DNA from 3 places in the Synechococcus sp. BDU 130192 genome. Region 2 is predicted to be linked to each of the others. Evidence: predicted binding sites of a transcription regulator. Region 2 holds the regulator's gene; each other region holds the start of a gene.
The links. The regulator NtcA, encoded in region 2, controls nitrogen genes in cyanobacteria. The targets are predictions, from matches to a motif close to GTANCNNNNGNTAC.

Region 1: a site for NtcA is predicted at 7,651-7,664, ahead of AACT35_RS10145 (DUF4278 domain-containing protein). Genes of this name have one in related genera too.
Region 3: a site for NtcA is predicted at 8,695-8,708, ahead of AACT35_RS03695 (DUF3155 domain-containing protein). Genes of this name have one in related genera too.

The regions. Positions count from the first base shown of each region.
Region 1 covers NZ_CAWNNO010000044.1:20,482-31,244, reverse strand. Annotated here, with positions in the region: gene AACT35_RS10180 (carbohydrate ABC transporter permease) at 27-905, shown strand; gene murJ (murein biosynthesis integral membrane protein MurJ) at 931-2,532, opposite strand; gene psbZ (photosystem II reaction center protein PsbZ) at 2,754-2,942, shown strand; gene ribH (6,7-dimethyl-8-ribityllumazine synthase) at 3,085-3,561, shown strand; tRNA gene AACT35_RS10160 (tRNA-Gly) at 3,661-3,732, shown strand; gene AACT35_RS10155 (transglycosylase domain-containing protein) at 3,929-6,316, shown strand; gene rppA (two-component system response regulator RppA) at 6,313-6,996, opposite strand; gene AACT35_RS10145 (DUF4278 domain-containing protein) at 7,202-7,615, opposite strand; gene AACT35_RS10140 (ATP-dependent Clp protease ATP-binding subunit) at 7,821-10,286, opposite strand; gene AACT35_RS10135 (DUF565 domain-containing protein) at 10,416-10,763, opposite strand, start outside.
Region 2 covers NZ_CAWNNO010000033.1:33,786-44,548, reverse strand. Annotated here, with positions in the region: gene AACT35_RS08790 (serine/threonine-protein kinase) at 1-1,331, opposite strand, end outside; gene AACT35_RS08785 (THUMP domain-containing class I SAM-dependent RNA methyltransferase) at 1,397-2,521, opposite strand; gene AACT35_RS08780 (Uma2 family endonuclease) at 2,653-3,246, shown strand; gene AACT35_RS08775 (Uma2 family endonuclease) at 3,247-3,843, opposite strand; gene rsmH (16S rRNA (cytosine(1402)-N(4))-methyltransferase RsmH) at 3,903-4,775, opposite strand; gene fabI (enoyl-ACP reductase FabI) at 4,852-5,628, opposite strand; gene ntcA (global nitrogen regulator NtcA) at 5,909-6,640, shown strand; gene AACT35_RS08755 (DUF3084 domain-containing protein) at 6,693-8,063, shown strand; gene AACT35_RS08750 (pre-16S rRNA-processing nuclease YqgF) at 8,078-8,479, shown strand; gene alaS (alanine--tRNA ligase) at 8,534-10,763, opposite strand, start outside.
Region 3 covers NZ_CAWNNO010000009.1:48,455-59,217, forward strand. Annotated here, with positions in the region: gene psaB (photosystem I core protein PsaB) at 1-1,277, opposite strand, end outside; gene psaA (photosystem I core protein PsaA) at 1,452-3,671, opposite strand; gene AACT35_RS03665 (hypothetical protein) at 3,889-4,134, opposite strand; gene rpsB (30S ribosomal protein S2) at 4,292-5,062, shown strand; gene tsf (translation elongation factor Ts) at 5,112-5,768, shown strand; gene queG (tRNA epoxyqueuosine(34) reductase QueG) at 5,844-6,788, opposite strand; gene AACT35_RS03685 (response regulator transcription factor) at 6,825-7,535, opposite strand; gene AACT35_RS03690 (cofactor assembly of complex C subunit B) at 7,620-8,159, shown strand; gene AACT35_RS03695 (DUF3155 domain-containing protein) at 8,328-8,657, opposite strand; gene AACT35_RS03700 (sensor histidine kinase) at 8,937-10,253, shown strand; gene AACT35_RS03705 (HAD family hydrolase) at 10,367-10,763, shown strand, end outside.

The DNA of each region.
Region 1 (10,763 bases), on a different contig from region 2:
TTTGACTCTGCGCCCCGGTATTCCCCATGAAACTTTCAACCAAGTTCCTGACGCCATATCTTTTTCTGTTGCCAGCCCTTGCCATTTTGGGCCTAGCAGTGGCTCTCCCAGCCCTCCAAGCGTTTTACCTTAGTTTCACCGAGTACCAATACGACCTGACCCAAACGCCCCGTTGGATCGGCTTTAAAAATTTTGCCCTGCTGCTTCAGGACGATCTATTTTGGAAAACCTTAGGTAATACGGTGCTGTATCTAATTGGGGTCGTGCCGATCTTGGTAAGTTTTTCCTTAGCCTTGGCCATTTTGGTGAACCAAAGTCTCCGGGGGATTACTTGGTTTCGGGCGGCTTTTTATACCCCAGTGATCGTTTCTCTGGTGGTGGCGGGAATTGCCTGGCGCGCCCTGTATGCCTCCAACGGTTTTTTTAATCAACTTCTGAAACAAATCGGTTTAGGGGACGGAATTCCTTGGCTCACGGATCCGAAACTCGCCCTCTGGAGTGTGATGTTGGTGACCATTTGGAAAGGACTGGGCTATTACATGGTGATCTATCTGGCAGGATTGCAGGCGATTTCTCCGGAACTGTATGAAGCAGCTTCCCTAGACGGTTCGGACGGTTGGCGCAAACATTTAGACATTACGGTGCCCTTGATGCGTCCTTACATTTTGCTGGTGTCGGTGATTTCAGCAATTTCGGCGACAAAAGTCTTTGAAGAAATCTATGTGATGACCCAGGGAGGCCCCTTGAACGCTTCAAAAACGGTGGTCTATTACCTCTATGAGCAGGCGTTTCAAAATTTAGAGATTAGCTATGCTTGCACCATTGGCCTAGTCTTGTTTTTGGTGATTTTTGTGTTGTCGATTTTCAACCTTTATCTGTCTCGCCAAACAAACCAGGGGTTTTAAACCAAATTTCCTCAAACTTTCACTCCTAACCCCGCTTGAGCTTACCTTTGATGCGCTGCCAAAAAATTTCTAGTTCTGGTAGTTTCAACAAACTCGCGAGGCCAAAGAAAATGGCTAAGGAAAAGGCGATCGCCACAAATAATTCCAAGCCCTGCACATAGAGGTTTTGGCCGAAACTCAAGGATTCTACTCCCAGAGAAATTCCCCAGCTTACAAATCCAGCGGCGATCGCTGCCCCCGTTAAGCCCAGCAAATTCAAGCCCCATTCTCCCAAGGGCAATCCACCCAGGCGGCGATTTAAGATCCCAAGCATCATGACGATAGAAAAGACATTGACCCCAATCGTGGCAAAGACCAAACCCGGTGTCTGGAATTGGTTTACCAAAATAAAATCTAAAAACGCGTTCAAAAAGATATTAAAAACACTAATCCGCGACGGCGTGACCCCATCCCCCAAGCCATAGAAAACCCGCACCAACACATCCCGTCCCAGGTAGAAAAACATCCCCACTCCATAGGCCATCAGGACCGGGGCAACAATGGCCGTCGCTTCCGCCGCAAAAGCATTGTATTCGTAGATAATCCGGATAATCGTCCGCGCCTGGGAGACAAAAATTGCACTCAGGGGCAACATCGAAAGGGCCGTGAGCAACAAACCCTGACGAATGCGAATCTTTAAATCATCCCAATTTTCTGGGGCCGCCAACCGCGAAAACACAGGCAACAACGGTACCAAAATCATGTTGGAAATAATCCCTAGGGGCGTGAGGACGATGAAATTGGCATAGCGCATCGCCGCCGCCGCACTCTCAATGTAGGAGGCAAAATACATATCCGTATAAACATTGATATGCAGCATTCCCGAAGACAAGGTGGCGGGCAACATCACCCGCATCACATCTTTTACCCCTGGAATATTGAGATCTAACCGGGGCCGCAGGGTACCTAAGCCCGATTTCCACTGAGCAAACACCTGGGCGAGCCACTGCCAAACCGCACCAACGAGGGTCGTTCCAGCCAGGACAATACAGCCCAACTGCATATATTCGGGGGCGCTGGCCTGTTCCCCCAAAATCCAGATCAAGCTGCCGACCCCAATCACCACACTGAGGCTCGAAAACAACGGGCTAATCCCCGGTAGCCAATATTGATCCGAGGCATTTAACACCCCAAAGCCGATACCAATTAGACCCGCAAAGACCGCCAACGGAGCCATGATCTGCAACTGCAAAATCGCCAACTCCCGCACCGTTCCTTCTAAACCTGGGGCTACCAAGTCAATGAAAAATCCCGCAAAGACCACCAGCAAAACGGTGATCAACAGGAGTCCCCCCGTCACCAGGGTAGAAACCGTTTCTACGAGGGGCGCAGCATCTTTTTGATCTCGCTTGGCCAAGATACTCACGAGGGCACTGTGGAACGGCCCATTGATTCCCCCCAAGAGAATGAGCAAAAAGCCCGGAATGATGTAGGCATAGGCATAGGCATCGACCACTGGCCCCACCCCAAACGCCCGGGCGATCGCCTGCTCTCGCACTAGACCGAATACCTTACTAATCAGGGTGGCGATCGCCACAACCCCCGCAATACCAGCTAGCGAACGAGACTTTCGAGGAGAATCAGTCACAATCTTTTAGGAATTTAAAAAACACAATAAAAAGCGAAAAGCTTTCCCATTCTCACCGAGAATGCCTTCTTTGAGAATCACTTGCGGCCCCATCTACCAGAGAAGGTCAATTTTCTGGTAGCTTACTATAAACAATGAAAACTTTAGGATTTTCAAAACCCTATTTGGCATCCTAAGCCCATAAACCCCATTTGCTTGCTGTCTTGGGAGAATTTTAAAAAATGACTATTTTATTCCAACTTGCCCTTGCTGCCCTCGTGGCCCTTTCGTTCCTGATGGTAATTGGTGTCCCCGTTGCCTATGCTTCCCCCACCAACTGGGAACAGTCCAAATCCTTGATTTTTGTCGGTTCCATTGCTTGGACTGTTCTGGTCATTGCCGTCGGTGTCCTGAATTTTTTCGTGATCTAACCACGCATATTCCTATGTTTGGCGATCAGAACGGCCCTGATCTCCCCCAAGGTGCAATCTTCTGCGTTGGCAACCTCAACGTGATTGCACCTTAATTTTTTTATTAATTTCCCCCTTTACACCTTTTCTCTACCAATCCATTATGGCTACCTTTGAAGGAACCTATAACGACAACACCCAAGCGCTCAAATTGGCGATCGTCATCGGTCGTTTCAATGACCTGGTAACAAGCAAGCTCCTCGCAGGCTGCCAAGACTGTCTTCGTCGCCATGGAGTCAATACCGATCCAGAAGGAGCACAAATCGATTACATTTGGGTGCCCGGCTGTTTTGAAATTTCCCTAGTCGCCAAAAAACTAGCCGATTCTGGTAAATACGATGCCATCATTTGTCTTGGGGCGGTGATTCGGGGCGATACTCCCCATTTTGATTACGTTGCGGCTGAAGTTTCCAAGGGAGTTGCGGCGGCGGCATTCCAAACGGGCGTACCGGTTATTTTTGGCGTCCTGACCACAGATACCATGCAGCAGGCCCTCGAACGGGCCGGGATTAAGAATAATCTCGGTTGGGGCTACGCTCTCAGTGCTTTAGAAATGGCGAGTCTGATGGGAAAAATTTAAGCGTTGGGGCGATCGCCAACGGGATCTCAAAAAAAATCAACGAGACCCTTGACATCTTCGTTTTTTCTTGGCATAGTTGTATACGTGCTCAGCACGCAAGCGGGTATAGCTCAGCGGTAGAGCGTCACCTTGCCAAGGTGAATGTCGCGCGTTCGAATCGCGTTACCCGCTTAACTAAAAAACTAATCAAACAATAAAATAACCTCATCATTGGCCTGGTACAATCGTTGCGATTTGCTATAGACTGTCTGGAATATTCGAGCACATTTGTTAAACTGGCTCCGAATCAAAGATTGCGATGAGCCATATCGCTTAATTCGAGCCATGCTTAGAGGATTTCGGCGTGTTTAATTTTGTCAGAAAGTCAGTGTCTCAACCCCTAGAAGACAACACCAATCAATTGCAGAGTGGGTCACAACCTGGGGCTAGCTCTGACCATGACTTACAAGGTGCTGAAAGGGTAGCCATGGACGGGGGAGAATTACCACAAACCATTACAGATAACGGCGCATCACCCCAAAAGCCACAGCGAAAATCAAAAAGACGACGTTGGCGGCTTTGGCTATTGGCGGGACTTGTGCTTGGGGTTGGCAGTGGCAGTTTTCTTATCTACCGGGGCTGGCAGGAACTAGAGGCACTGGTACCGGAAAATGTCGATGAAATCTTAATTTATACACGTCCGGGTACCCTCACCATTCAAGCAGCCGATGGCAGTGTCATTGAAGAGGTAGGGCCTGTTTCCCATGATCGGGTCAAAATCTGGGCCGTACCAACGACTTTAACCGAGGCGTTTATTGCCAGTGAAGACCGACGCTTCTATGAGCATTTTGGGGTGGATTTACAGGGGGTCGCACGGGCCGCCTACATGAACTTTCGGGCAGGCAGAGTTGTAGAAGGGGGCAGTAGCATTACGCAGCAGGTGGCGCGTATTGTCTTTTTGAACCAGGAAATGACCCTAGCGCGTAAGGTCAAGGAAATGCGCTTGGCAACAAAATTAGAAGAACAGTTCTCCAAGGAGCAGATCCTAGAAAGTTATCTAAATTTAGTTTATCTAGGCTCCGGGGCCTATGGTGTCTCGGATGCGGCTTGGGTTTATTTTGGTAAAAATTTAGAAGAATTGACCCTAGGGGAAACGGCGATGATTGCGGGTTTAGCGCCAGCCCCCAGTTTATATTCACCGTTTGTTAATCTCCAGGCGGCGACGGTACGGCGGGATCAGGTGCTAGAGCGGATGTGGGAAGAGGGTTATATTTCCCAGGCCGAGTATGAAACGGCGATCGCCACCCCCATTGAAACGAATCGGCAAACGCCCCAACGTTTACTGCGCAAATACCCCTATTTTGCTGATTATGTGAAGGCAGAACTGAAACGGTACCTTTCCCCAGAGCAGTTGGAAACGGGCAGTTTTGTCATTGAAACGACCTTAAATCCTCAATGGCAGGAGTGGTCAGAGGCGGTTGTGGCGGAAGGAATTACGAACTACGGACGTTATCAACGCTTTGAACAGGCGGCGATGGTGAGCATCGATCCCCGCAGTGGCCAGATTAAAACGATGGTTGGGGGTTTAGATTTTGAAAATAATCAATATAACCGCGTCACCCAAGCCCAACGGCAACCTGGTTCAACCTTCAAAATGTTTGTCTATGCAGCGGCGATCGCCTCTGGGATGTCTCCCAATGCAACCTATGTTGACCAAGAATTTGCCATTGATGGCTACCGTCCGAAAAACTATTCCGGTACCGTCAGCAATCAAGCCGTTTCCCTCACAGAAGCCCTGACAAAATCGATCAACACCATCGCCTTGAGTGTGATGCTTGATGTGGGTTGGGACCCGATCATTAATCTCGCCCACCGCATGGGCGTTGAATCGGAGATGAAGCCCACCTATTCCCTAGCTCTGGGGGCCTGGGAAGTAAATTTACTAGAGCTAACCGCCGCCTATGGCACCCTCGCAAATGGTGGCGCTTATCAGCCTGTGTATGGCATTAGTCGAATTCTTGATCGCAATGGCAAGGTCGTTTACCAAGCGAACCGCAAACCGATCCAAGCTATCGATTCTGATAGTGCCGCCATCATGACCTATATGCTGCGCAATGTCGTGAGTAGCGGTACCGGCAGCCAAGCGAATATTGGTCGTCCAGTGGCCGGGAAAACAGGCACCTCTGATCAGGCGCGAGACCTGTGGTTTATTGGTTACATCCCCCAAATGGTAACAGGGGTTTGGCTCGGCAATGACGATAATAAACCCACCTGGGGAGCCAGTAGTACAGCGGCGCGCCTTTGGGGTGATGCAATGCGTCAAATTGCAGCGGCCATGACGGTGGAAGATTTTCCCAAATTACCAAATTTGAATAATCGCGTCGGTTCTATTGCCGCAGAACCAATCCAAGGGGGCGCGAAAAAAACGAAGGTCGTTGCCACAGATACAGAAGAAAAAACCAGCACCACAAATTCAGAAGCACAAGAGACCACGGAAACATCCTCTGATGAGCGCCCAACCCCAGAGGCAGCGGCGACAACATCGACGAACAATGATAATAAAGCTGTGGTCGACAATGAAATTAAGCCCCCAGCACCGGCCTTTGACTTCACTGATCCGGCGGATACTGTGCCTCCCCTTGCCCCCTTACCGAGGAATAATCGACCTGCATCCACCGCAACGCCACCGAGTCCGCCTGCGGCCCCAAGACCAGCTCCTACGAATGTTGATGTGCCGGCTCCCCCTGTCATTCAAAAGAAGGAAACAGCTCCCTAGGTATTCTGCTCGCCAAAGTAATATCCTTTGCCGTAAATGGTGTGGATTAGAGGGCGATCGCCTTTTGCTTCTACCTTACGTCGTAGCAAGCGTACCAGAGCCGCCAGCACATTACTGCTGGGAGATTCATCGCCATCTTGCCAGAGGTGTTGATAAATTTGCTCGTGGGTCAGGAGTTGAGCTGGGTGCTCCATAAAATAGCTCAGGAGTTGCAACTCCCGATCCGAGAGGCGGATGGCCCGGCCAGCACGGTAGGCCATTTGGTTGGCGATATCTAATTCGAGATCGGCAATCTTTAAACGATTAGGTGGCTCTCCCCCCGGCGATCGCCTTAATAAAGCCCGCACCCGGGCCAGCAGTTCCCGCAACTCAAAGGGCTTGACTAAATAATCATCGGCACCAGCATCCAGACCAGAAACCCGGTCGTCCACCGTATCCTTGGCCGTTAAAAATAAAATAGGCGTTGTGCGGCCTAGCGATCGCACCCGTTGGCAGATTTCAACCCCCGAATATTGCGGCAACATCCAATCCAAAATCAGTAGATCATACTCTTGATCACAGGCCAGTTCTAACCCCTGCTGGCCAGTTTCTGCCAATGCTACGGTATGCCCTTCCCGTTGGAGCACTTGGCTCAGGGCGCCCCGTAATTCCCGTTCATCGTCTACCAACAAAATGCGCATGGTTACTTCCAAAACACCTTGATTCCCATTATTCCCGAAGAAGGAAACCTGACCCAAGGCGATCGCCGACCATTTTCCCAATAAAAAAGGAAGCAGCTTCCATCTACTTCCAACGAATATTCATTATTCTTACTGTTACGACTACTGGGGAGATTTACCTTGTTCTATCACCAGAGTCAGAAAGAGTTTAAATCAAAATCACACCTTACACCGAGGATAAAGCGTTAGATTCCTGTTGCAGCAGGGTAATCAGTTGTTCGTCCCCCTGGGCTTGGGCCGTGCGGATCCGCCGTTCTAAGCTGCGACGCATATTTTCTAGGTGCACACGCCGGGCGTCTTGACCCATTAATTTAGAGAGCTGTGGGACTCGTACCGGACAAGCTGCAGCGGCCGCTTCCTGTTGCTGTTGGGCCGTCGCTTTAACCACAGGTTGCTGAATCGCGTAGGTGCCACCCCGATAGTGGAGGAGTACTGACTCAACATCCGGACGATCAACTGTTTGCGTTACACAGTGTCGCCGCACCGTTTGTCCACGATAACGACCCAAGATATCCCCTTCTGTCACTTCTAAGGTTGCGGGAAGAGAATCATAGGAAACACCACGATATGTCAATTTCATAGAGATTTCCTCACTGTGCCTCAAAACTTTTTTCTGTAACTATTGTTACATTAATTCCTAAATTTTCTCGAAAAAATCAGAAAAACTTAAGGATTCTACTTAGATTGCGTATAACCAAACCACAAAAAAGGAGCCCGAAAGCTCCTCTTGGCATCTTAGGTTTAATTAACGTTAGGGTTATCGACAGGCTATAGATTGGTCACAGTTAACCAGGTTGCTTGGCTAGTTCCAAAGGTTTTGCCGCTTTACTGACGGCCACTTTACCTTCTTCATTGATGTCGACGATCGCCGTATCACCAGAACCAACGCGGCCAGAAAGAATTTCCTCAGCGAGGACATCCTCTAACAGGCGCATAATCGCGCGACGTAATGGACGGGCACCATAGGATGGGTTGTAGCCTTCTTCCACGAGTCGCTCCTTAAACTTGTCGGTAACTTGCAACTCAATTTCCTGCTCAGTCAGGCGCTTGAAGACGTCCTTAAGGAGGATTTCGGAGATTTCTTTAACCTCTTCTTTGTTGAGTTGGCGGAAGACAATAATCTCATCGAGACGGTTGAGGAACTCTGGACGGAAGTATTGCTTGAGTTCTTCGTTGACCAGGGAACGGATCCGGTTGTACTGGGATTCTGCCGCATCTTCGCCAAATTCGAAGCCGAGGCCACCGCCACCTTTTTCAATGACCTTAGAGCCAATGTTGGAGGTCAGGATAATCAAGGTGTTTTTGAAGTCCACGGTGCGCCCCTTCGCGTCGGTCAAACGTCCATCTTCAAGGATTTGCAGCAGCATGTTGAAGATGTCGGGGTGGGCTTTCTCGATTTCGTCAAAGAGAATGACTGTGTAAGGGCGACGACGGACGGCTTCGGTTAACTGACCCCCTTCGTTGTAGCCGACGTAGCCGGGAGGGGAACCAATTAATTTAGAAACGGTGTGCCGCTCCATGAACTCGGACATGTCGAGGCGAATCATCGCATCTTCAGAACCGAAGAAGTAGGCAGCTAAAGCCTTGGTTAATTCGGTTTTACCAACCCCAGTGGGGCCAGAGAAGACGAAGCTGGCAATGGGGCGGTTGGGGTTTTTCAAGCCAACACGGGCCCGGCGAATGGCGCGGGATACAGCTTTCACGGCATCCTCTTGACCAATGAGCCGCTGGTGCAGGGTATCCTCCATGTTGAGCAGTTTGGTGGATTCGCTCTCGGTGAGTTTGTTGAGAGGAACGCCTGTCCAAGAGGCGACGATGTGGGCGATTTCTTCAGCATCAACCACGGCATCGATGTCGCTATTTTTCTCTTTTTGGCTGGCGGCGATCGCCCGAATTTCGGTTTTGATTTCCATTTCGCGATCGCGCAGTTCACCCGCTTTATCAAAGTCTTGGGAGCGCACCGCTTCATCCTTTTGCTTCAGGACATCGCGCAATTCTTTATCGAGTTCCTTGGCTTCGGGGGGCAGTTGGGAATTGATCAACCGAACACGGGAACCCGCTTCATCGATCAAGTCAATGGCTTTGTCGGGCAGGAAGCGATCGCTTATATAACGGTCGGCTAATTTTGCCGCTGCATCAAGGGCTTCATCTAAAATTTTAAGCTTGTGGTGCTGTTCATAGCGTTCCCGCAGACCAAAGAGAATCTCAATGGTTTCTTCGACGGAAGGTTCACCGACCATTACGGGCTGGAAACGCCGCTCAAGGGCCGCATCCCGCTCAATGTGTTTACGATATTCATCAAGGGTGGTGGCACCGATACATTGCAGTTCACCACGGGCGAGGGCAGGCTTGAGGATATTGGCGGCATCAATCGCCCCTTCCGCAGCACCCGCACCGATTAGGGTATGAACTTCGTCAATCACCAGGATCACATTCCCGGCTTGGCGAATTTCGTCCATGATTTTTTTGAGGCGTTCTTCAAATTCACCCCGGTATTTCGTGCCCGCAACCAGCAAACCAATGTCGAGGGTGACAACGCGCTTTTCTTCGAGGATGTCAGGCACATCCCCATTGGAAATTCTTTGGGCAAGACCTTCGGCGATCGCCGTTTTCCCGACCCCTGGTTCGCCAATCAGTACCGGATTATTTTTCGTGCGGCGACCAAGGATTTGAATTACCCGTTCAATTTCATTTTGACGACCAACGACGGGATCAAGCTTACTGTCTTTGGCCAGTTGGGTCAGATTCGAGCCAAACTCATCTAGGGTCGGTGTCTTATTACTCCGGGAAGAACCGCCACCCGCTGCGACTTCTGCGGTCTCACCGAGCATCCGGATTACCTGGGTACGTACCTTGGAGAGGTCAACCCCTAAATTTTCGAGGACTCTGGCAGCAACTCCTTCCCCTTCACGGATTAAGCCTAGTAACAAATGCTCCGTACCAATATAGTTGTGACCCAATTGGCGAGCTTCTTCGAGGGAGAGTTCTAAGACCCGTTTTGCCCTGGGCGTGAACGGAATTTCAACGGCCACAAAGCCAGAACCCCGCCCGATAATTTTCTCTACCTCAATGCGGGCATCCTTGAGATTAACCCCCATAGACCGGAGTACCTTAGCGGCAACGCCAGTCCCCTCACCAATGAGACCGAGGAGGATTTGCTCCGTACCAACGAAGTTGTGACCAAGGCGACGCGCTTCCTCTTGGGCGAGCATAATCACCTTAATAGCTTTTTCTGTGAAGCGTTCAAACATGACCTGTTTTTTACCTGCTGCTAGTCCCTATGTAGAGTTGATTCTAGCACAGGGGAAATTTTTGGTTGATGCCTAGAACAATTGATTCTGATACGGTTTCTCCCCCTTGGCAAGCTCTGGTAACATTCGCTACGAACCGACGTTAACGGCGGAAACAGTGAGGCCATACAGGAGCCCAATTTTGAAGACATGCATCAGTTGAAATAAGAGTCGGCTCTGGGGCGCAGTGGGGTTTGTGGCCGCTTTTTGGGCAATGGTTTGGCGATCGCCTTGCCTGTAGTAGAGAAAGTTGATCACTTCAGCCAAAAAAATGATCCCAATGGCAACTATCGGATCCCAAGCCATGGCTTGGCCGACAGCCGGCGGAAAAACCGTCGCAACAAAGTTTCCAAAAAGGAGAAAAATGGCGAGCAAGGCCATCTTGCGCCATGGATTTTGAAAAAAACTGGTAAATTGCCCAAGGGTTTCCCCCAGGAG
Region 2 (10,763 bases):
AAAAAAGCCGCCCCCAGGGTAATGGCACCGAGGATCACCATTTCCTTCAGTTCGAGAATACGTCGGGCGATCGCCAAAATGATTAACCCCATGGCCGCCCCCCAAACGCCCATGCCCACATTGCCCGCGAGGAAAGTCCCCACAAGGGGCATTAATAACACCCCCTCAAAGCCCGTAAACCCTACCCCAATCAAGAGGGGCACCACAGAACCAGTGGCAGTTTGGTTCCCAGTCGGGGCTTTCGCAGGAGGTGGCGTTTTTTTTGGTGGCGCAAGGGGGGCCTGTTTTTGTTGTTTAGGGGATTTTGCTGGGGCTGGGGGCTGTACCCTTGTGGCGGCGGTGGCAGGTTGAGCGGAGCCTTGTTGCTGGTTAGGCAAGTCTAAAAGTTTGAGGGCGACCTGGGCAGATTTTGGGCGATCGCCTGGGGTAGGCTCCAACATCAAATCCAAAAGCGCCCCAAAGCGCGGTTCAATTTTTTGGATAAATTTGCGCCACTGCCATTTATTCTGATACCCATCAAACAATGTTTCCGGCGTTTCCCCCGTGAGCAACACAATACAGGTCACTGCCAACGCATAGAGATCCGTCGCTGGATAAACCTGCGCCCCCCGCATCTGTTCCGGTGGTGCATAGCCCGGTGAATAAATCCCCGTCGAACGTTGGGACGCACTGGCCGCCCCTGCCCCTGCCGTGACTTCCTTCACTGCCCCGAAGTCGAGCAGATAAAGTTCTCCGTCCACATGGCGCATAATATTCGACGGTTTAATATCCCGGTGGATCGTGCCCTGGTCGTGGACAAAGGCCAGAACCTTCAACATCGACACGAAAATTGCTTTAACTTCCGTCTCTGGTAACTTGCCCCGTGCCGCTAATTCCTGCTCTAGATCTTTCCCCTCGATGTACTCTTGCACGAGATAAAAATATTGGGCTGTTCCCTGGCCCTGGGGTTGGGGCACGATCAACGGGAAAAAGGCAAACAAATCCGGAATTTGGGGGTGACGATTGCCGATTCGTTCTAAAACATGGGCCTCCCGCTCAAACAATTCCTGGGCCATGGCCAACTGCTGATCATCTAAATTCCCCATGGGCTGAAACTGTTTCACTACGCACAGGCGCATGGTTGGCGTATAGCGATCGCGCGCCAAAAAAGCCGTCCCAAAGCCCCCCTGACCGAGAAGTTTTTGGGGAAGGTAGCGGCCACCCAAAATTAAATGCATCCCACAACTGGTGCAATATTTCTGCTGGGCTGTTTTTAGGTGGGTTGGATCATCGAGATCACTAAAATGATTTTGGGGATGGTGACATCCGGGACGAGTGCAGAGGATCTCCATGCCAAGGTTTAAAAATGAGGTAAAAAAAGAGCGTCAATTTGCCCCCCATCCTAACAGAGAACCCTTTAGTAGAGTTCGTATTTCAGCAGGCGACATTCTAAGCCACCGTTATAGACCACAAAGCGTCGCGACGCCCGCAGTCCGACTCGTTTCGCCAGTTCTGCATTGCCCGTAAGAATATAGCCCGTCCAGCCCTTAAACCGCTGTTTGAAAATATCGCCAATGCGTTTATAAAGCAGCCCTAGATCTTCATCGGCACCGAGACGATGGCCATAGGGCGGATTGCAGATAATCACGCCACGGTCGGCAGGGGCTTCTACTTGTTCTAGTTCCCGACAAGCCAGTTGGATATGGTCGGCAACGCCACAATTTTCCGCATTCGTCCAAGCTTGTTGAATCACTTCTTGATCGCGGTCTTGGCCAATGATTGGCTGTTGCAGTTGGTCTTTGGTGGCATATTCGGCCTCGTTGAGGAGGGTTTGCCAAAGCTCAGCATCAAAATCTTGCCAATGCTGAAAGCCAAAATCCCCCTGGAAAAGGCCGGGGGCAAAATTCAAACTTTTTAGGGCGGCTTCAATGACAAAGGTGCCGGAACCACAGAGGGGATCCACCAGAGGCAGATCCGGCGTCCATTCGGCGAGATCCAGGAGACCAGCGGCAAAATTTTCCTTGAGGGGTGCTTTCCCCATGGCGGGCCGATAACCCCGGCGGTGCAAACTATGGCCGGAACTGTCGAGGCTGATAGTACAACGGTTATCGCGAATGTGGGCATTGATCAGGACGTCAGGATCTTCGACATTGACACTGGAGCGATCGCCAAATTGATCCCGCTGTTGATCAATGATCGCGTTTTTTACTTGGAGGGCGGTGAAATGGGTGTGATTGAGATTTTTATTTTTACCGGTACAGGTGACGGCAATGGTTTGGTTGGGCGCGAGGTATTCAGACCAGTCAATGCTTTGCACGCCCCGATAGAGTTCCTTGGCGGTGAATGCTTTAACTTTTTTAATTTGTACCAGCACCCGAAACGCTAACCGTGACCAGAGATTGACTTTGTACAATAACTGGCGATCGCCTTGAAAAGAGACCCCGCAATATTCTGTTTTCACTGCTTGGGCACCGAGGTTTGTCAGTTCCTGGGCCGCAAGCTCTTCAATGCCCTGGGCTACCGTTGCAAAATAGGTTTGCATTCTATATCTATCGCCTGAAATTGTTTGCCGGAAAGATTATCCCCCAGTGTAAGGGATGGGGCGATCGCCTTTTTCCGGATCCGAATTCGGTAGGATAGAACATACCATCACCCAGCACGAGGGACGATTTTATGACCGTTGCCACGAGCCGACCTGTTCTCACCGAAACCCAAAGCCTAATCCTCCCTGGCCGCTACAGTTGGGAAGAATTCCAGGCGATCCAAACGGCGATCGGTCAAGCTTCCAGCCTGCGGATCACCTACCTAGACGGAGTAATTGAACTGATGACCCTGGGGGAATACCACGAATCCATCAAAACCATTATCGGCTTTCTCGTAGAACTATATTTGTTCAATCAAGGGATCGAATTTCATCCTGTCGGGAGTGCCACCCGGGTCTCGCGAGAAAAATCCGTTTCCTTTGAACCAGATGAATCCTATTATCTCGGTGAACAAAAAGAGCATCCCGATCTCGCCATTGAAGTTAATGTCACCAGCGGTAGTCCCCAGAAACTCGAAAAATATCAACGCCTCGGCATTCAGGAAGTTTGGCTGTGGCAAGCGGAAAAATTTTCAATTTATGTCCTCGAAGAAACTGCCTACCAAGCTTTACCCAAAAGTAAATTGCTGCCAGATCTTGACTTTGAACTGTTAGCGAAATGTGTGTTAATGCCGTCGCGATTAGAAGCAATCCAGACCTTTACGGCCCAATATCCCCAAAAATAATTAATCCAGATGCCAAATGGGGTTTAAATCGAGTTCAAAGCCTAATAAAACTTGTTCTCCAGAGAGGAAATCCGGTTTTTCTAAAATTTCTGGCGCTTGGTTTTCTCGATAAATTTCTACCTGCTCCGTGGTCGGATCAATCAGCCAGCCTAATTTTGCGCCATTGTCTTGATATTCCTGCATTTTTTCTTGGAGCGTTTGGAGGCGATCGCTAGGGGAACGAATTTCCACAACAAAATCTGGACAGAGGGGCGGAAACTTCGCTTTTTCGGTAGCGGTGAGGGCATCCCAACGGTGACGGCTTACCCAGGCCGCATCTGGAGAACGGTGGGCACCATTGGGCAACTTAAAGCAAGTGGAAGAATCAAACGCAACGCCTTGTTGATTTGTAGTACTCCATATTTCCAGGCGGGCAGATAGCTTAATATTGCGTCGTCCAGTTTCTCCGCCCGTCGGTGGCATGATAATTAATTCTCCTTGGGTACTGAGTTCAAAACGGCAGTCCGGATTGTTTTGGCACAACTCAAAAAATTGTTCGCCACTGAGCCTGCATGTATCGGGAAGACTGAGGGTGAAATTCATTACGCTAGACCCCATCGCCAGAAAATTGTGTCTGCATCCAGCTTAGCTTGTCTGTTTCAGAAAAAGGCGATCGCCTATTCTGCTATTTCTTTCAACTCGGCAAAGCGTAATTTTGCGGATCGTGCCCGGGGATTTTGGTTAATTTCCGTTTCACTGGCAACCATTGGCTTTTTTGTTAGAACCCGCCAAATGTCCCGCTGCCGAAAGGCATTTTTGACGAGACGATCTTCTAAACTATGGAAACTAATAATCCCTAATCGGCCTTGGGGCTTAAGCCATTGGGGGGCATTGACTAATAGATATTGCAGCGCATCGAGTTCACCATTGACAGCAATACGTAATGCTTGAAAGACCCTTGTTGCCGGATGAATTTTCGCTTTTCTCGCCTTGGGATGATAGGTATAAAACACAATTTCTTCTAGTTCTTTAGTTGTCTGAATTGGGCGTTTCATGACTATTTTTTTCGCAATTTGTCGTGACAATCGTTCATCACCGTACTCATAGAATAAATTCGCCAACGCCTTTTCCTCATAGGTGTTGACAATATCCGCTGCCGTTAATGTCTGTTGCTGATCCATGCGCATATCCAAGGGGGCATCAAAACGAAAACTAAAGCCGCGATCGCCTTGATCAAATTGCACCGAACTCACCCCAAGATCGGCAATAATTCCATCAAATTTTTCTCCTTGGGGATTATACTCGCCAAAATTTGACCGCACCGCCCGGAAGCGATCGCCAAATTCTTTTAATCGTTCCGACGCCGCGGCGATCGCCTGGCTATCTCGGTCTACCCCCGTCACCCGCACATCGAGATATTGCTGCAAAATCAATTCTGTATGGCCACCTCCCCCCAGAGTTACATCGAGGTAATGCCCCCCTGGTTTTACTCCCAAGCCCGCCACCAACTCTTCTCGCAACACCGAAATATGCTTAAACTCTGCCGCCATGAATCCATCCAATAAAAAACAAAATCCCCCTATCACTGAGGGGGAACCCAAGGGCGATCGCCACTAAACCAGGACATTACATCCCCATAATTTCGTAGCCAGAATCCACATAGAGCACTTGACCCGTGACCCCACTCGAAAGATCACTACAGAGGAACGCCGCCGCATTACCCACTTCCTTTTGGGTTACAGTCCGACGCAAAGGAGCCGTTGCTTCCACATGGTGAATCATATCGAGAATGCCACCCACCGCCGAGGACGCCAAAGTCCGGATCGGGCCAGCCGAAATGGCATTCACACGAATATTACTGGGGCCAAGATCCGCCGCCAAGTAACGCACACTCATTTCAAGGGCCGATTTTGCCACACCCATCACATTGTAATTAGGGATGACTTTCACCCCACCCAAATAAGTCAGGGTTACAATGGCGCCCCCTTCGGTCATCACGGTTTTCGCCCCCCGGGCCAGACGCGTTAAAGAATAGGCACTAATGTCAAGGGCCGTATTGAACCCATCCCGTGAAGTATCACTAAAATCACCCGTCAAATCTTCGCGGTTCGCAAAGGCAAGGCAATGGATCAAAATATCTAACTTGCCCCACTCTTTTTTGACAGACTCAAACACTTGATCCACCTGGGCATCATCCTGCACATTACAGGGGAGAAAAAGGGAAGGGTTGAGGGGCGCCACAAGCTCACCTACTTTTTTCTCGAACCGTCCCTTATCATCGGGGAGATAGGTAACCCCAATATTTGCCCCGGCGGCATGTAATTGTTGGGCGATCCCCCAGGCAATGGACTTATTATTTGCAATCCCAGTGACTAGGGCATTTTTTCCGGTTAAATCAAGCATATGGGTTCTCAAAAAGTATAAAAAATTAAAGCCAAGAAGCCAGCGTATATTATCTTCGCGCTCTGGTGACTTCGATGCAAACGGCTACTTTAGGGCAAATCAGGGAAAATTCTGCAAAATGCCTGGGAACTAACCCAGAAATCCATAATTATTTTGAAGCAAAAAGTACAAAATACTATACCAGAGTAAGATTTAGTTTAAGGGGAATGCTCATGGTCTCTGCACACTGAGCGCTGATATTTCACCCATCACGGTGGGGAACTGTTGCCCAACAGAATCTATGATGTACAACCCTGATTTCAACCAACCTCCTTTCTCTTCTGCCAATCCAGTGCCTGAACTACCTGCGACTCAAATTACAGACCTTGCGACAGCGTTTCGTCAGTTTCACAGTGGCCCCTTCCCACCTGTTGTGGAGAACTATGACCGGGGCAAGACGATCTTTTTTCCGGGGGACCCAGCGGAACGGGTTTATTTTCTTCTGAAAGGAGCTGTCCGGCTGTCTCGGGTCTATGAAGCGGGGGAAGAAATTACGGTGGCCCTGCTCCGGGAGAATAGTGTCTTTGGGGTTTTATCGCTACTCACGGGACAAAAGTCGGATCGCTTTTACCATGCGGTGGCTTTTACCCCTGTGGAACTGTTATCGGCTCCCATTGAGCAGGTGCAAAAGGCGCTTAATGAGCACCCAGAATTAGCGATGTTAATGCTAAAAGGGCTGTCGTCACGGATTTTACAAACGGAGATGATGATTGAAACCTTGGCCCACCGGGATATGGGCTCACGTCTGGTGAGTTTCTTGTTAATTCTCTGTCGAGATTTTGGGGTGCCGACCGATGAGGGGATTCGCATTGATCTCAAACTGTCCCACCAGGCGATCGCCGAAGCAATTGGTTCGACACGGGTGACAGTAACGCGCCTCCTGGGAGAACTCCGGGAACAGGACATGATTTCGATTTATAAGAAAAAAATTACCGTCCATGACCCCGTAAACCTGAGTCAACAGTTCGCTTAACGCTAAAGTAGAGAAGTCATACTTGTGTGTTTGGATGTCACCTTTTTGTTAAATGACCAGTGCTTTTGTACTAATCTTTTCAGTTTTAATCTTGGGGGGCATCCTGGCGGCACTGGGCGATCGCCTTGGTAGTAAGGTTGGCAAAGCGCGGCTTACATTATTTAATCTGCGGCCAAAACAGACGGCGGTGGTCGTCACGGTCATGACGGGAACAGTGATCGCCGCCAGCACCTTGGGGTTATTGTTTGGCTTGAGCAAGTCCTTGCGCCAGGGGGTTTTTCAGTTGGATGAAATCCTCGCCCAGCGGCGGCAAGAGTTGATGGATGTGACGGCAGAAAAGGAAAAGATTGAAGAAGAGTTGCAGGCCGCGAGGGACGATCGCCTAGAAGCAGAACAAGATTTACAAGAAATTGAAGCAAAATTTGAAACGGCCCAAACTCAACTGGCGGGTTTTCGGGAACAAGCCAGCGAACTTCAGGCTGATATTAATGCGCTCACCACAGAGCAAACGACCCTGCGGCAACAGCGCGATCGCCTCCAGGCCCAAAGTGAAACCCTCCGCGCCCAGCTCAGCCAACAAAACACCATTATTGAAGAACGCTCCCAGCAGATCGAAGCCCTAGAAGCCCAACAGAGTGAGCTCCAAGCCGAGATCAACCAGCGCGATGGTCGCATTGCCCAACTCGACCAGGCGATCGCCCAAAAGGATCAAGTGCTCACGGGTCTAGAAAATCAGATTGGCTCCCTAGAACAGCAAATTGATATCCTCGAAGCCAACTACATCAATTTCCGGAGTGGGAATGTCGCCCTTACGACAGGGCAAGTTTTAGCCTTTGGGGTGGTGCGGATTATTGATCCCAAAGCAGCCAGCCAAGCCGTTGATCAGCTGCTCCGGGAAGCGAATCGCAACGCGATCATTGCCACCGGAGGCGTTAATCCTGACTTTGAGGCGCGGGTGGTGCAAATTACCAATGCCCAAGTGCAACAACTTCTAGGGCAAATTGCCGATGGTCGGGACTACGTGGTGCGCCTCCTGGCAGCGGGGAACTACCTCCAAGGGGAAGGTTCCGTCCAAGTGTTTGCGGATGTGACTTTAAATGAGCAGGTTTTTCGCGCCGGGGAAGTGATTGCCACTTTGTCCCTAGAGGAGCTGAGTGTACAAAATCCTAGTGCCGCCCGGCGTCCAGTGGATTTTCTGTTGGGGGCAGCGCAATTTAGAGCGCGGCGAGCCGGTGTCCTCGGAGATATTCAAGTTAAAGATGGCAATGTTGGTCACATTATCAATTTTGTCGAAGCCCTCAATAATGCACCAGAACCCGTGACAGAAATTCGGGCGATCGCCATCGAAAATGGTTTTACGGCAGGCCCCCTCCGCTTAGAATTAGTGGGCCTCAGTAACGGTAGAATCGTTATCAGACAATAGGACAAGAAGAGTACATGAGCGTTTATCTTGGGTTTGACCCAGGCCGTGACAAATGTGGCCTTGCGGCGCTGGATGACCAGGGGCAATTGTTGAACCACGGCGTCATTGCAGCGGATCAAGCGCCCAACATCGCGAAAGAATGGTGCCAAAGGTATGGTGTTTCTCTGGTGGTCATGGGCAATCAAACGACGGCTAAAGAATGGCATCAAAAGCTCACCGCTGTTTTGCCCCCGGCCATGGCGATCGCCTTTGTAAATGAACGCAATAGCACCCTCGAAGCCCGCGATCGCTATTGGCAGATGTATCCACCCAATTTGTTCCAGAGATTGCTCCCCCAGGGAATGCGCTTACCTCCCCGACCCATTGACGATATTGTGGCGATTTTATTGGTCGAACGCTATCTCAACCCAGCCTAAACAGCAAAAAAGATGGGCCAGAGATCGACCCATCTCGACGATTGGGGTATTAGCTTAACCTAGAGTTTCACGAAGTTGCTGTTTTGCAGTTTGGAGGGCTTCGGGTAATTTACTGGCATCCCGTCCCCCGGCTTGGGCCAGGTTCGGACGACCACCGCCACCGCCACCGCAGAGTTTAGCAATGCCGCCGATAAATTTACCAGCTTGTACTTTTTTGCCTTTGTAAATCCCTTCGCTAAAGGCGGCCACCAGGGAAACCTTGCCGTCTTCTGGGGTTGACCCCAAGACCACTGCTGCCTCACCCAGTTTTTGCTGGAGCCGTTCAGCCGCAGTCTGGAGGGCCTTGGCATCGAGATCGCCCATATTTTCCACGAGGATCTTAAATTTGCCGACGGTTTCCGCTTGGTTCACGAGGGCTTCGGATTTGGCGATCGCCAGCTCACCTTTGACCTTTTCTAATTCCTTTTGGGTGTTGCGCAGTTCCACCTGGATATTTTCTACCCGTTCGGTGATTTCTTCCGGTTTGGCTTTAAATTTATCGCCGAGGTCTTTGACCACCTGATCGCGCACCTTGAGGTATTCCAGTACCGCTGGGCCAGCCACAGCTTCAATGCGGCGGATCCCAGAAGAAATGCCCGTTTCGGAAATGATTTTAAACAGGCCAATTTCAGCGGTATTTTTCACGTGGGTGCCACCACAAAGCTCCATGGACACCCCAGGAAAATCCACAACTCGCACTTCTTCGCCATACTTTTCACCGAACATGGCCACGGCTCCCTTCGCTTTGGCCTCCGCAATGGGCATCACTGCCACTTGGCCTTCGTGGGCTTCGGCAATCCAGGTATTGATTTGGGCCTCAATTTGGGTCAATTCGGCAGCAGTTAACGCCCTGGGGCAATTAAAATCAAACCGCAGGCGATCAAAGTCCACCAAAGAACCCGCCTGGGAAATGGAGTCATCCACAATGTTTTTTAGGGCTGCTTGCAATAAATGGGTTGCGGTGTGATTCGCCTGGGCGCGACGACGACAGGCCCGATCAATGGTGGCATTAACTGTGTCGCCGACCGTTAAACTGCCCCGTTCCACCTTGCCATGGTGGACAAAGAAACCCGACTCTTTCTGGACATCGTTAATGCGGACGACGAGTTGATCGCCAGAAAAATAACCGCGATCGCCAATTTGTCCCCCAGACTCTGCGTAGAAAGGTGTTTGGTTACAAATCAGTTGCACCACTGCCCCGGCTTCGGCGGTTTCTACCCGGTGGCCATCCACGAGAACGGCTTCAATTTTGACCTGAGATTGCAGATCCGTATAGCCTAAAAATGCTGTGGGGTGGATGTGTTCAGCTAATTCATCAAGGCTGCCTTGGACGGTGAGGTCAATGGTTTCATGGGCGGCCTTAGAGCGTTCCTGCTGCTTTTTCATCTCCGCTTGATAGCCTTCAGCATCGACCGTTAAACCGTTCTCTTCGGCAATTTCTTGGGTGAGTTCAAAGGGGAACCCAAAGGTATCGAATAGCGTAAACGCATCGACCCCAGAAATTTGTTTTTCTTCCTTGGCGATAATATCTGCGAGGAGTTTTTCGCCCCGTTCGAGGGTCTTGAGGAAATTGTTTTCTTCCCGTTCTAATTCTTGTTTAATGAAACTTTCCCGTTCGCGAGTATTGGGATAGGCAACTTCTGAGAGTTGAATCGCTGTTTCTGCCACCTGGTTAATAAAATTCCCATCAATGCCGATCAGTCGACCGTGACGCACAACCCGCCGAATTAAGCGCCGCAGCACATAACCCCGATCGGTGTTAGAAGCGGTAATCCCATCAGCAATCATGTGGACGACAGAACGCACATGGTCGCCAATCACTTTTAAGGAAACCTTTGTTTTTTCGTCAGCTTTTTCGTAGTGAATCCCGGCGGCTTTGGCGGCCGTTTCAATAATTGGAAAGATCAGATCCGTTTCGTAGTTGTTGGGCACCCGTTGGAGGATTTGCGCCATGCGCTCTAAGCCCATCCCCGTATCGATATTTTTGTTTTGTAGGGGTGTTAAATGACCTTCGGCGTCGCGGTTATATTGCATAAAGACGAGGTTGTAATACTCGATAAACCGGGTATCGTCCTCTAGGTCAATGTTGTCATCGCCAAGTTCTGGCTTAAAGTCATAATAAAGCTCAGAGCAAGGCCCACAAGGCCCCGTTGGCCCGGATTTCCAAAAGTTATCTTCTTCTCCCATGCGGATGATGCGTTTGGGATTTACACCGACCTTGTCACGCCAGATTTCAAAGGCTTCA
Region 3 (10,763 bases), on a different contig from region 2:
GATACCCAGCTGAGGTGGGAGATCAGGGCTTCCTTGTGCTCCAGCATGCGATAGAGAACGTTGTCTTTGTTCGCTTCGGGATCGTAGTCACGGACGAAGAAGATCGCACCGTGGGCAAACGCACCGACCATCAAGAAACCAGCGATGTACTGGTGGTGGGTGTATAGGGCTGCCTGGGTAGTGTAATCCTTGGCGATGAACGCGTAGGAAGGCAGAGAGTACATGTGCTGTGCAACCAAGGAGGTGATTACACCCAAGGATGCAAGCGCCAGACCCAACTGGAAGTGGAGGGAGTTGTTAACGGTATCGTAAAGACCTTTGTGGCCGGCACCAAGCTTACCGCTGGGGGGCTGGTGGGCATTGAGGATCTCTTTGATGCTGTGACCAATCCCGAACTTGGTGCGATACATGTGACCCGCGATGATAAACAGCACGGCGATCGCCAAGTGGTGATGAGCAATGTCAGTCAACCAGAGAGACTCAGTTTGGGGGTGGAAACCACCAAGGAAGGTCAGAATTGCAGTACCTGCACCTTGAGATGTGCCAAACACATGACCCGCAGTATCAGGATTTTGCGCATACACACCCCAGTTTCCAGTGAAGAAGGGCATCAAACCAGCGGGGTGAGGCTTCACAGAAAGGAAGTTATCCCAGCCAACATGAACACCGCGAGACTCAGGAATTGCAACGTGTACGAGGTGACCTGTCCAAGCCAAAGAACTGACACCAAACAAACCAGCTAGGTGGTGGTTGAGGCGAGATTCAGCATCCTTGAACCACGCAAGACTAGGACGGAACTTGGGTTGCAAGTGCAGCCAGCCTGCGAACAAAAACAGAGAAGAGAGGATCAGAAGGAATACTGCGCCTTGGTAGAGGTCAGCATTGGTGGTCATCCCAATGGTGTAGAACCAATGGTAAACCCCAGAATATGCAATGTTTACAGGGTTAGAAGCGCCCGCTTGGGTAAAGGCATCAATTGCACCTTGACCAAAGTGGGGATCCCAGATCGCATGGGCGATGGGACGGACATTCAGGGGATCTTTGATCCACTGCTCGAAATTGCCTTGCCAAGCAACGTGGAAGAGGGTGCCGGAAGTCCACAGGAAGATGATTGCGAGGTGACCGAAGTGGGAAGCAAAGATCTTTTGGTAAAGATTCTCCTCAGTCATCCCGTCGTGGGTCTCGAAATCATGTGCTGTAGCGATTCCGTACCAAATCCGACGTGTAGTGGGATCTTGAGCAAGGTCTTGGCTAAATTTTGGAAATTTAGTTGCCATAACTATGCTTGAGGTTCTCCTCGTTAAACAAATGAGGGTGAGGTCGTCAAATGTAACCTCTGTATTTTCCCGCAGGGAAAGATACTAGGAGCCAATTGGGAGGGAAGGTGAATCGAGTGAAATACAACTCTTACAACTCCCCCTGAAATTGGCGATCGGTAAACCATTTCAGAGTTAACCGATGGACAAGCTTCTCGCTAGGAAGAAGGCCCAGGTTGTCACGATCCCACCGAGGAGATAGTGAGCAACACCAACCGCACGACCTTGAACGATGCTCAAAGCACGGGGTTGAATCGCAGGAGCCAACTTGAGCTTATTGTGTGCCCAAACGATGGACTCGATGAGTTCTTGCCAATAGCCACGTCCACTGAAGAGGAACATGAGACTGAAGGCAAACACAAAGTGACCCGCCAGGAACATGATGCCGTAAGCCGACAGTGCAGAACCGTAGGAGTTGATCACCTGAGAAGACTGTGCCCAGAGGAAGTCACGGAGCCAGCCGTTAATGGTAATTGCGCTTGTGGCAAAGTTACCACCAGTGACGTGGGATACGCTACCGTCTGGGAGGATTGTGCCCCAAACATCGGATTGCATCTTCCAGCTAAAGTGGAAAATTACGATGGAGAGGGAGTTGTACATCCAGAACAGGCCAAGGAAGACATGGTCCCAACCAGAAACTTGGCAAGTACCACCACGACCAGGACCGTCACAGGGGAAGCGGAATCCCAGTTGACCCTTATCGGGTACGAGACGGGAGCTGCGGGAATAGAGAAGACCCTTCAGCAGAATAAGTACAGTGACGTGGATGGTAAACGCATGGATATGGTGAACCATGAAGTCAGCAGTACCGAGGGTGATGGGCATTAGGGCAACTTTGTTACCGATTGCCACTACATCACCGCCGAAAACTTGACTCGCAGAGGCGATCGCATTGGGAGCGGTGCCACCGGGAGCAAGGGTATGGATGTTTTGAATCCACTGCGCGAAGATAGGCTGCAACTGAATCGCAGAATCAGAGAACATATCTTGGGGACGACCCAACGCACGCATGGTGTCATTGTGAATGTAGAGACCAAAGCTGTGGAAGCCAAGGAAAATACAAACCCAGTTGAGGTGAGAAATAATCGCGTCACGGTGACGAATTACGCGATCTAAGAGGTTGTTAACGTTCTTAGCGGGGTCGTAATCGCGAACCATGAAAATTGCGCCGTGGGCACCAGCACCAACAATGAGGAAGCCGCCAATCCAAGTGTGGTGAGTGAACAGAGACAGCTGAGTGCCGTAATCTGTTGCCATGTAAGGATAGGGAGGCATGGAGTACATGTGGTGCGCGATGATAATGGTTAAAGAACCAAGCAGCGCGAGGTTAACCGCCAATTGAGCGTGCCAAGAGGTGGTTAGAATTTCGTAAAGACCTTTGTGACCTTCGCCAGTGAAAGGGCCTTTGTGGGCTTCGAGGATCTCTTTCATGCTGTGGCCAATACCGAAACCAGTCCGGTACATATGACCTGCGATGATGAAGAGAACAGCGATCGCCAAATGGTGGTGAGCCACATCGGAAAGCCAGAGGCTACCAGTAGTGGGATTCAAGCCACCCTTGAAGGTTAAGAAATCAGAGTATGCAGCCCAATCTAAAGTGAAGAAAGGCTTCAGACCCTGGGCAAAGCTGGGATACAGTTCCGCCATTACCGAAGCATCAAAGAACTCGTGGGGTAAAGGAATATCCTTTGCAGCCACACCAGAATCTAGGAGCTTGTTTACCGGTAAAGAAACGTGGATCAAGTGGCCAGTCCAGCCCAAAGAACCACAACCTAACAATACGGATAGGTGGTGATTCATCATGGCTTCAGCATTCTGGAACCATTCCAGTTTTGGAGCTGCTTTGTGGTAGTGGAACCAACCGGCAAACACCATTAGGGCTGCCATAACAAGACCGCCAATGGCAGTCACATAGAGCTGATAAGAGTTGGTAAAACCAGCAGCACGCCAGAGGTAAAACAGACCAGAGGTAATTTGAATACCGCTGAAGCCGCCACCGACGTCTCCGTTCAGAATGCCTTGACCCACAACGGGCCAAACCACTTGTGCACTTGGCTTAATAACAGTGGGGTTATTTAACCAAGCTTCATAGTTAGAAAATTTTGCGCCATGGAAGTACATGCCGCTGAGCCAAACAAAGACTACAGCAAGGTGACCGAAGTGGGCGCTAAAGATTTTGCGCGAAATATCTTCGAGATCACTTGTTTGGCTATCGAAATCATGTGCATCAGCATGGAGGTTCCAAATCCAGGTGGTGGTTTTTGGACCCCGTGCCAGAGTTCGGTCAAAGTGACCCGGTTTGCCCCACTTCTCAAAGGAAGTTGGTACCGGATCCTTATCAACCTTTACTGCCATGAGGATTCTCCTCTCTAGACAATCGACGTAATAAAGGTTCTATCTAAATAGATGTATTCAAATAGATAAGCTGTGAGCGAATCACCAGCTTGCAAGGTTTCCAGTGATTTAGGACTGCTCTAAAACCCATTGGGCAAAAAGCATTGATGTAAATGATAGGGCCTACTTTCCAAGGATGTTGGGGGACATTAACAATATTTAAAACTCCCTGAAATCATTACGGCACAATGGCTGAAATCAATTGAATTCCGCCGAAAAACTGAAAACGCAAACGGTTTTTTGTAACAAAAAGCAATGTAACGTTACCTTTCATTATGGGAAGTTCTCTGGCGATCGCCCCCAGGAACGACGGCCATGATTCCAAGGGGGTTCCTTCGTTTTTTATGGAATGCCCAATATGAACACCAAGGTTAAGTGAAATAATGGTTGTTGGCGATCGCCTTAAGTCGTTTTTGTCACGCATCCCAAGCCTGTTCTCCGTAGACCTCTCCCCTCAAATGCGGAGCTATGCTACCCTGATAAGGTTGTTTAAAACTCGCACATCTGGGATTCTTTCGGGTGTTTCGCACAGATGAAATGTCCCCAGATGAAGGTTTAACCCGAAAAGGAGTAAACAGAATATGCCCGTTGTATCTCTCGCTGAGCTACTAGAATCTGGTGTCCACTTTGGGCACCAAACTCGTCGCTGGAACCCCAGAATGGCACCTTACATCTACACATCCCGTAACGGTGTCCACATCATTGACCTGGTTCAAACTGCGCAACTCGTTGAACAAGCCTACACCTACATGAAGGAAGCTTCCGAAAACGGTAAGCACGTCCTTTTTGTCGGCACCAAACGTCAGGCCGCTGGCATCATTGCCCAAGAAGCAAAACGCTGTGGCGCTTTCTACATCAACCAGCGTTGGCTGGGGGGAATGCTCACCAACTGGGAAACTATTAAAACCCGTGTTGAGCGCCTCAAAGAATTAGAAGCCCTCGAAGAAAGCGGTAACCTTGCTCGCCGTCCGAAAAAAGAAGCCTCCATGCTTCGTCGCGAACTGGACAAGCTGCAAAAATACCTCGGCGGCATTAAGAATATGCGCAAAATCCCTGACATTGTGGTGATCATTGACCAACGTCGGGAGCACAATGCCATCCAAGAATGCCAAAAATTAGGGATTCCCATCGTTTCTCTCCTAGATACCAACTGCGATCCCCAAACCGTTGACTTGCCAATTCCGGCCAACGACGATGCAATTCGTTCTATTAAATTGATTGTGGGTAAATTGGCCGATGCAATTTATGCCGGTCGCCACGGTCAGCCCGTTGATGATAACGGTGACTACGGAGACTTCGATGAAGCAATCGATGAGTACGCCGATGAGACCGATGCATCTGAGTCTGAATAAGCGTAATATCTTCTTGAATTGACCTGATAATTTTTTGGTGAACAGCAACATGGCACAAATTTCTGCAAAGCTTGTCAAGGAACTGCGCGATAAAACTGGCGCAGGGATGATGGATTGCAAAAAAGCGCTTGGTGAAACCAATGGGGACATCACTAAAGCGATTGAGTGGCTCCGTCAGAAAGGGATTACCTCTGCTGAGAAAAAAGCAGGTCGGGTAGCAGCCGAAGGACTGATCGAAAGCTATATTCACACCGGTGGTGGCATTGGTGTTCTCGTAGAAGTGAACTGCGAAACGGATTTCGTTGCCCGTGGTGATATCTTCAAAGATCTGGCCAAAGGGATTGCGATGCAAATCGCTGCTTGTCCTAATGTTCAGTATGTGAAAGTCGATGACATTCCGACTGAAATTGCCGACAAAGAGCGCGAAATTGAAATGGGTCGCGATGACCTGGCCGGTAAACCCGATAATATCAAAGAAAAGATTGTTGAAGGCCGCATTGCTAAGCGCCTAAAAGAGCTTTCTTTGATGGATCAGCCTTACATTCGTGATCAGAATATGACGGTTGAAGAGCTTGTGAAGCAGTCGATCGCCACCATTGGTGAAAATATCCAAATTCGTCGTTTCCAACGGTTCGTCCTGGGCGAAGGCATTGAGAAAAAAGAAGAAGACTTCGCCGCAGAAGTCGCTGCGCAAATGGGTCAATAGGAACTCTAATTTCTGATTTGATTGTGTGTGCTTAAATATTGTCCCGCCTTCTCCATGTTATGGGGGAGGTTTTTTCTATGGTTGATGGTCAAGGTTTGCCTGGGCATTGCGTCGCCACATGGCTGGTTTAATACGCCGCAGCGCCGATCCTGTGAGTCTTTGATCCCATTCTGTTTCGGATAAGGTGGCAAGTTCGGCTAACTTTGGCGCACGATGTTTGGGGTAAGGCTGAAAATCTTCAATATTGGTGGGTTGGGCAAAGCGCTGGTTCCAGGGGCAGACATCCTGACAGATATCACAACCTGCCACCCAATTTTGTAGGTGTGGGGCAATGTGAGGGGGCAGTTGTTCGGCTCGATTTTCGATGGTGTGATAGGCGATGCAACGGTTCGCATCAACGGTAAAGGGAGCGGCGATCGCCCCGGTTGGACAAGCCTCGATACAACGGGTACAAGTACCACAATGCTTTGTATGGGGCTGATCCGGCGTCAAAGCTAAAGTGGTGAGGACCTCCCCCAAAAAGACCCAACTACCGTACTCTCTGGTAATGACATTGCTATTTTTGGCAATCCAACCGAGGCCAGCTCGTTCTGCCCAAACCTTATCCTGGACAGGCCCGGTATCCACATAGAAACGGTGGTGTTCCTCCGGAAATTCTTTGGTGAGCCACTGGCAGAAAGCTTTTAGACGTTTGCCTAAGACACGATGGTAATCTCGGCCCCAGCCGTACCGGGAAATCTTGCCTACGCCTGGTGCCTCAGAATGGGCATGGGGTGTGTAATAGTTGAGGGCCACACAAATGACCGACTGCACCCCTGGTAAACAGGCTTGGATATCCTGGCGTTTCGGGTTAGTCATCCAGACCATTTCCGCTTGATACCCTGCCGCCAACCAAGCCTGTAACTGCTGTTGATTGTGAGCATTGTCCACGGTAGCATCGGCAATGCCCACCAAATGAAATCCTAAACTTAAAGCATAATTTTTGACTCGGACAGTCCTATCTGTTTGCAACTGCGACATTTTGAATAATTTGATGAATCTCCGCCAAGGCGCTTTTTAACCGACCAGACCAGAACGAAGGGCACGCACAGCAGCCTGGGTACGGTCATCGGCACAAAGCTTATTGAGAATATTGCGGACATGGGTTTTAACGGTACCCACGGTGATAAATAAATGCTCGGCAATTTCGGAGTTGCTGCAACCATCAACAATCAATTGGAGTACTTCCAATTCTCGATCCGTTAGGGGACAGCTTTCTAGGAGTTGTTGATCTTCTGGGGAAGTCGCTTGAATCGTAACTGTAGAGCCAGAAAGGGATTCTCCCCCTTGCACTTGATTGAGGACAATACGGGCGATCGCCGGATCAATCCAACTGTTGCCTGAGTCTGTCGTTTTGACCGCCTCTACCAAGTGATCAAACGTAATATCCTTCATACAATAGGAATCAGCCCCTGCCGCAAAGGCCGCTAAAACAGCCGCATCATCATCCTGCAACGTCAAAATCAAAACCTTTGTTTGCGCCTCGTGGGACTGATCCTTGAGCTTTTCTTGTTTCAAAATCCGGGTCAACTCAATCCCATCAAGCTCAGGCAAACCAATATCCACAATCGCTAAATCAGGATGAATCTCTTCTAACAAACGCAATCCATCCGCTCCATTGGCCGCCTCTGCTAAAAGTTCAATGTCCGCACATTGTTGTAGAGAAGTTCTTAGCCCGATGCGCGTTAAATCATGATCTTCAATTAGAACAACCCGAATTTTTTTCATGGTTTTCCCGGAGACTTTCCAAAATATAGCATGATCGATATACATTTATATGCAGTGAATCTTCAAGCCCTCCTTGTAAAAATCGTGTTAGAACAATCCGTAATCACCTCGACCCTCCTCCTTACATTGCTCTTGATGGTCGGTCTGTTTTTCTTCATTCGCGCTTCCATCAAAGATCGCACCGAACAAGTAGAGCTATTGGCAAAAGAGCCTGAAGAATCCATCTTTGAGCGTCTCCAAACCTACTTCGAACAGCGAGCCTATCGGATTACCACCGTTGATGGTGTCAATAACATTGTCACCTATGAAGGCTTTGTTCCTCCCAGTGGCTTTATTGCTGTTTTTTTAAGCCTATTAGCAGCCCTCGGTTTAGTTTGTATTGCCCTGGTCTTAGCACTGCTCTATCCCAATATTGGCTTTGCTTTCCTTGGTATTTGTCTCCTGGCTCCCTTGGCAGGTCTCTTTTACTGGCGTAAGGCAGGGAAGGTAGAAAAAGTTATTTTACAGATCACCACACAAACACCGATTACTGAGACTCCCACCCAATTAATTACGGTGACCGCCCACCGGGATGAGTTGATCCAACTGCGTCAGGTGATGCCTTACCAGCTCCATGAAGCTTAGGAAATGTCCCCAACAAAACCAATTAAGCTATCCATTAAAACCATGGCAAAAACGCGACAAAAATAGCCCCGACCCGAAAATGGGTGGGACTAGGGAGTATTGAAATTGATAGAAGGGGATTAGAGATCACCTAAACGTTAGGTTAAGTGATATATTTTTGAAGGAACTTTAAGCTTTGCTAGAAACAGTCGCTTTTTCAGATGCTTCTTCATCGGCGTTGCTACAAAGCACCCGTAGACTGGGGAATAAAAAGTGATTCTCCTCTACATATTGGGCACCAAATAATCCTTTTTCTGCCCAAAAGTACCGATCAGTGGTATGCTCATTACGCTTAACTACAACGACTGCTGGGGGCATAATCCCATTCGCAGCGATATGCTTGCGGGCTGCAGTCACGGGTTTGTCATCACCGCTTTCGATATTATATTGTGGGACAATCTCTAAAATTTTTCTTCCTTCTTGCCGACGCCGACTCTTGCGTTTACGCTTTCTTGCCAACCCAGTACCTCCTCTTCTTTACTTTTTTAGAACAGCTGTAACAGGAGTTACAGAATGTCGAGCAAAGTATATCGGCTCCATTGAAAAAAATCAAGTGAAAATTGACTGGTTTTCGCGATGGGTTGGATTTTTTGTATTAAGAAATCTACTACAATCCAATGAAGGTAGGCGATCAATCCAAAAGTGAAAAAAGAATTAAGTTTTTTGTCAAAACCCCTGATTTATCAAGGTTTCCTGGGAAATATCCCCTAGGGATTGCGGCTTGGGAGGATGAAATTCATGACGACATTACCGCAACTGTTGCCAGTTAGCCCAGAGTATTTGTCCCTGTGCCAAGGGCAGTTGCAATTGTTAGCCCAAGGCGTTGGGGCAGAGTGGGGGATTGTTTATTTGGCCCAGCCAGATCAAGAGAATCAAGAAATTACGCTCCAACCCATTAGTGCCTTTCCCGATCGTTTGCTGGCGGCGGGGAGGCAGGGGTCAACGGAGATGGCAACGATGGTTCCGGATCAAGAGGAATGGCTTGATGTCTCGATGGGTGAGGAAGCGGCTGCTTTGCCGGATGATCTTGTGGGTTTGTTGGGGGAACCGGCTCGAGCATTTCCCCTGTGGCATGGTGATTTAATTTTGGGAATTTTAGCGACGGGACGCCGGGATCGGGGTTGGCGATCGCCAGAGGTGACCCAGATTGAATTGATCGCCGAAGGTTTAGTGCTGGCCTGTGTGTTGGATCAGCAAAAGAGTTGGGCCACGGAGCGGCTCACCCAACAGCAACATCTCCAGGCCCTAGAACAAGAGCATTTCCATGATCTGCTACACCAGCTTCGTAATCCAACGATGGCGATTAGTACCTTCGGTAAGTTGTTGTTGAAGCGGTTACTGCCGACGGAGAAAAATTATCCGGTCGCCGAAGGCATTGTCCGGGAAAGCGATCGCCTGAAAGGATTGCTCACCCAATTTAGTGAAGAGGTGGATCTCTTAACGGCTCAAATTCCCCAGTTGGAGGGAGGGCCAAGTTTAGCTTTACCGCCCAATGGTGAACCGAGTTTTGCCCCAGACCGTTCCCTCTCCGTAGAGCCGTTACCCGTAGCAGAAGTGGTACTTCCCCTCGTCGCTTCCCTGGGGGCGATCGCCACCGAGCGGGGAATCACCTTAAATTACGTGCTGCCAGAACCGTCTCCTTGGGTTTTAGGGAATCACACAGCCCTGATGGAAGTTTTGAATAATCTTTTAGAAAATGCCCTGAAATATACTCCGTCCGGGGGACAAGTGTTCTTGCAGGTAGAAGCCCAGGCCCAGGAACTGACCATTGCCGTCCACGATACGGGCTACGGCATCCCCCCGGCGGATTTGCCCCATGTCTTTGAACGGCATTACCGGGGAGTGCAGGCGGAAAGCACCATTGAAGGTACTGGGCTGGGGTTGGCGATCGCCGCTGATCTTGTGGGAAAAATGGCCGGGGACATTGAAGTATATAGCCCAACCATTGGCTTACCCCATACCGAAGCTCTCCCCGGTAGCACTTTTATGTTGTGGCTTAAAGTCGCGTCAAATCCTCATCAAGTTACCTCTGCTGAGCTTCCCCAAGGCAATTGATTTGATTATTTAATTTTTGAGATTTAGAATGCTGTTTTTGCATTAAGCAACTTTTCGGTATTGCAGACAATTTCCCAGTACAGTGGGGACGATAAAAATAGTTGAGGTTTTACATGGGACAACTAGAAGCCCTGATTTTTGATGTGGATGGCACCCTGGCCAATACAGAAAAGGATGCCCACCGCGTTGCTTTTAACCGCGCCTTTGCGGATGTCGGTTTGCCCTGGGATTGGTCGGTAGATCTTTACGGTCAGCTCCTGAAGGTGACGGGGGGTAAAGAAAGAATTCGCTTTTACATTGAATCTTGGCAGCCACAAATGCCATCGGTCGGTGATCTGACTGCTTTTATCAAGGATCTTCACGCCCGCAAAACCCAGCATTACTGCGATTTACTGGCCAATGAAGTTTTACCACTACGCCCCGGCGTCAGACGACTGATTCAAGAAGCACGGGATCAAGGCATTCGTTTGGCGATCGCCACCACCACTACCCCAGCCAATGTCACCGCCC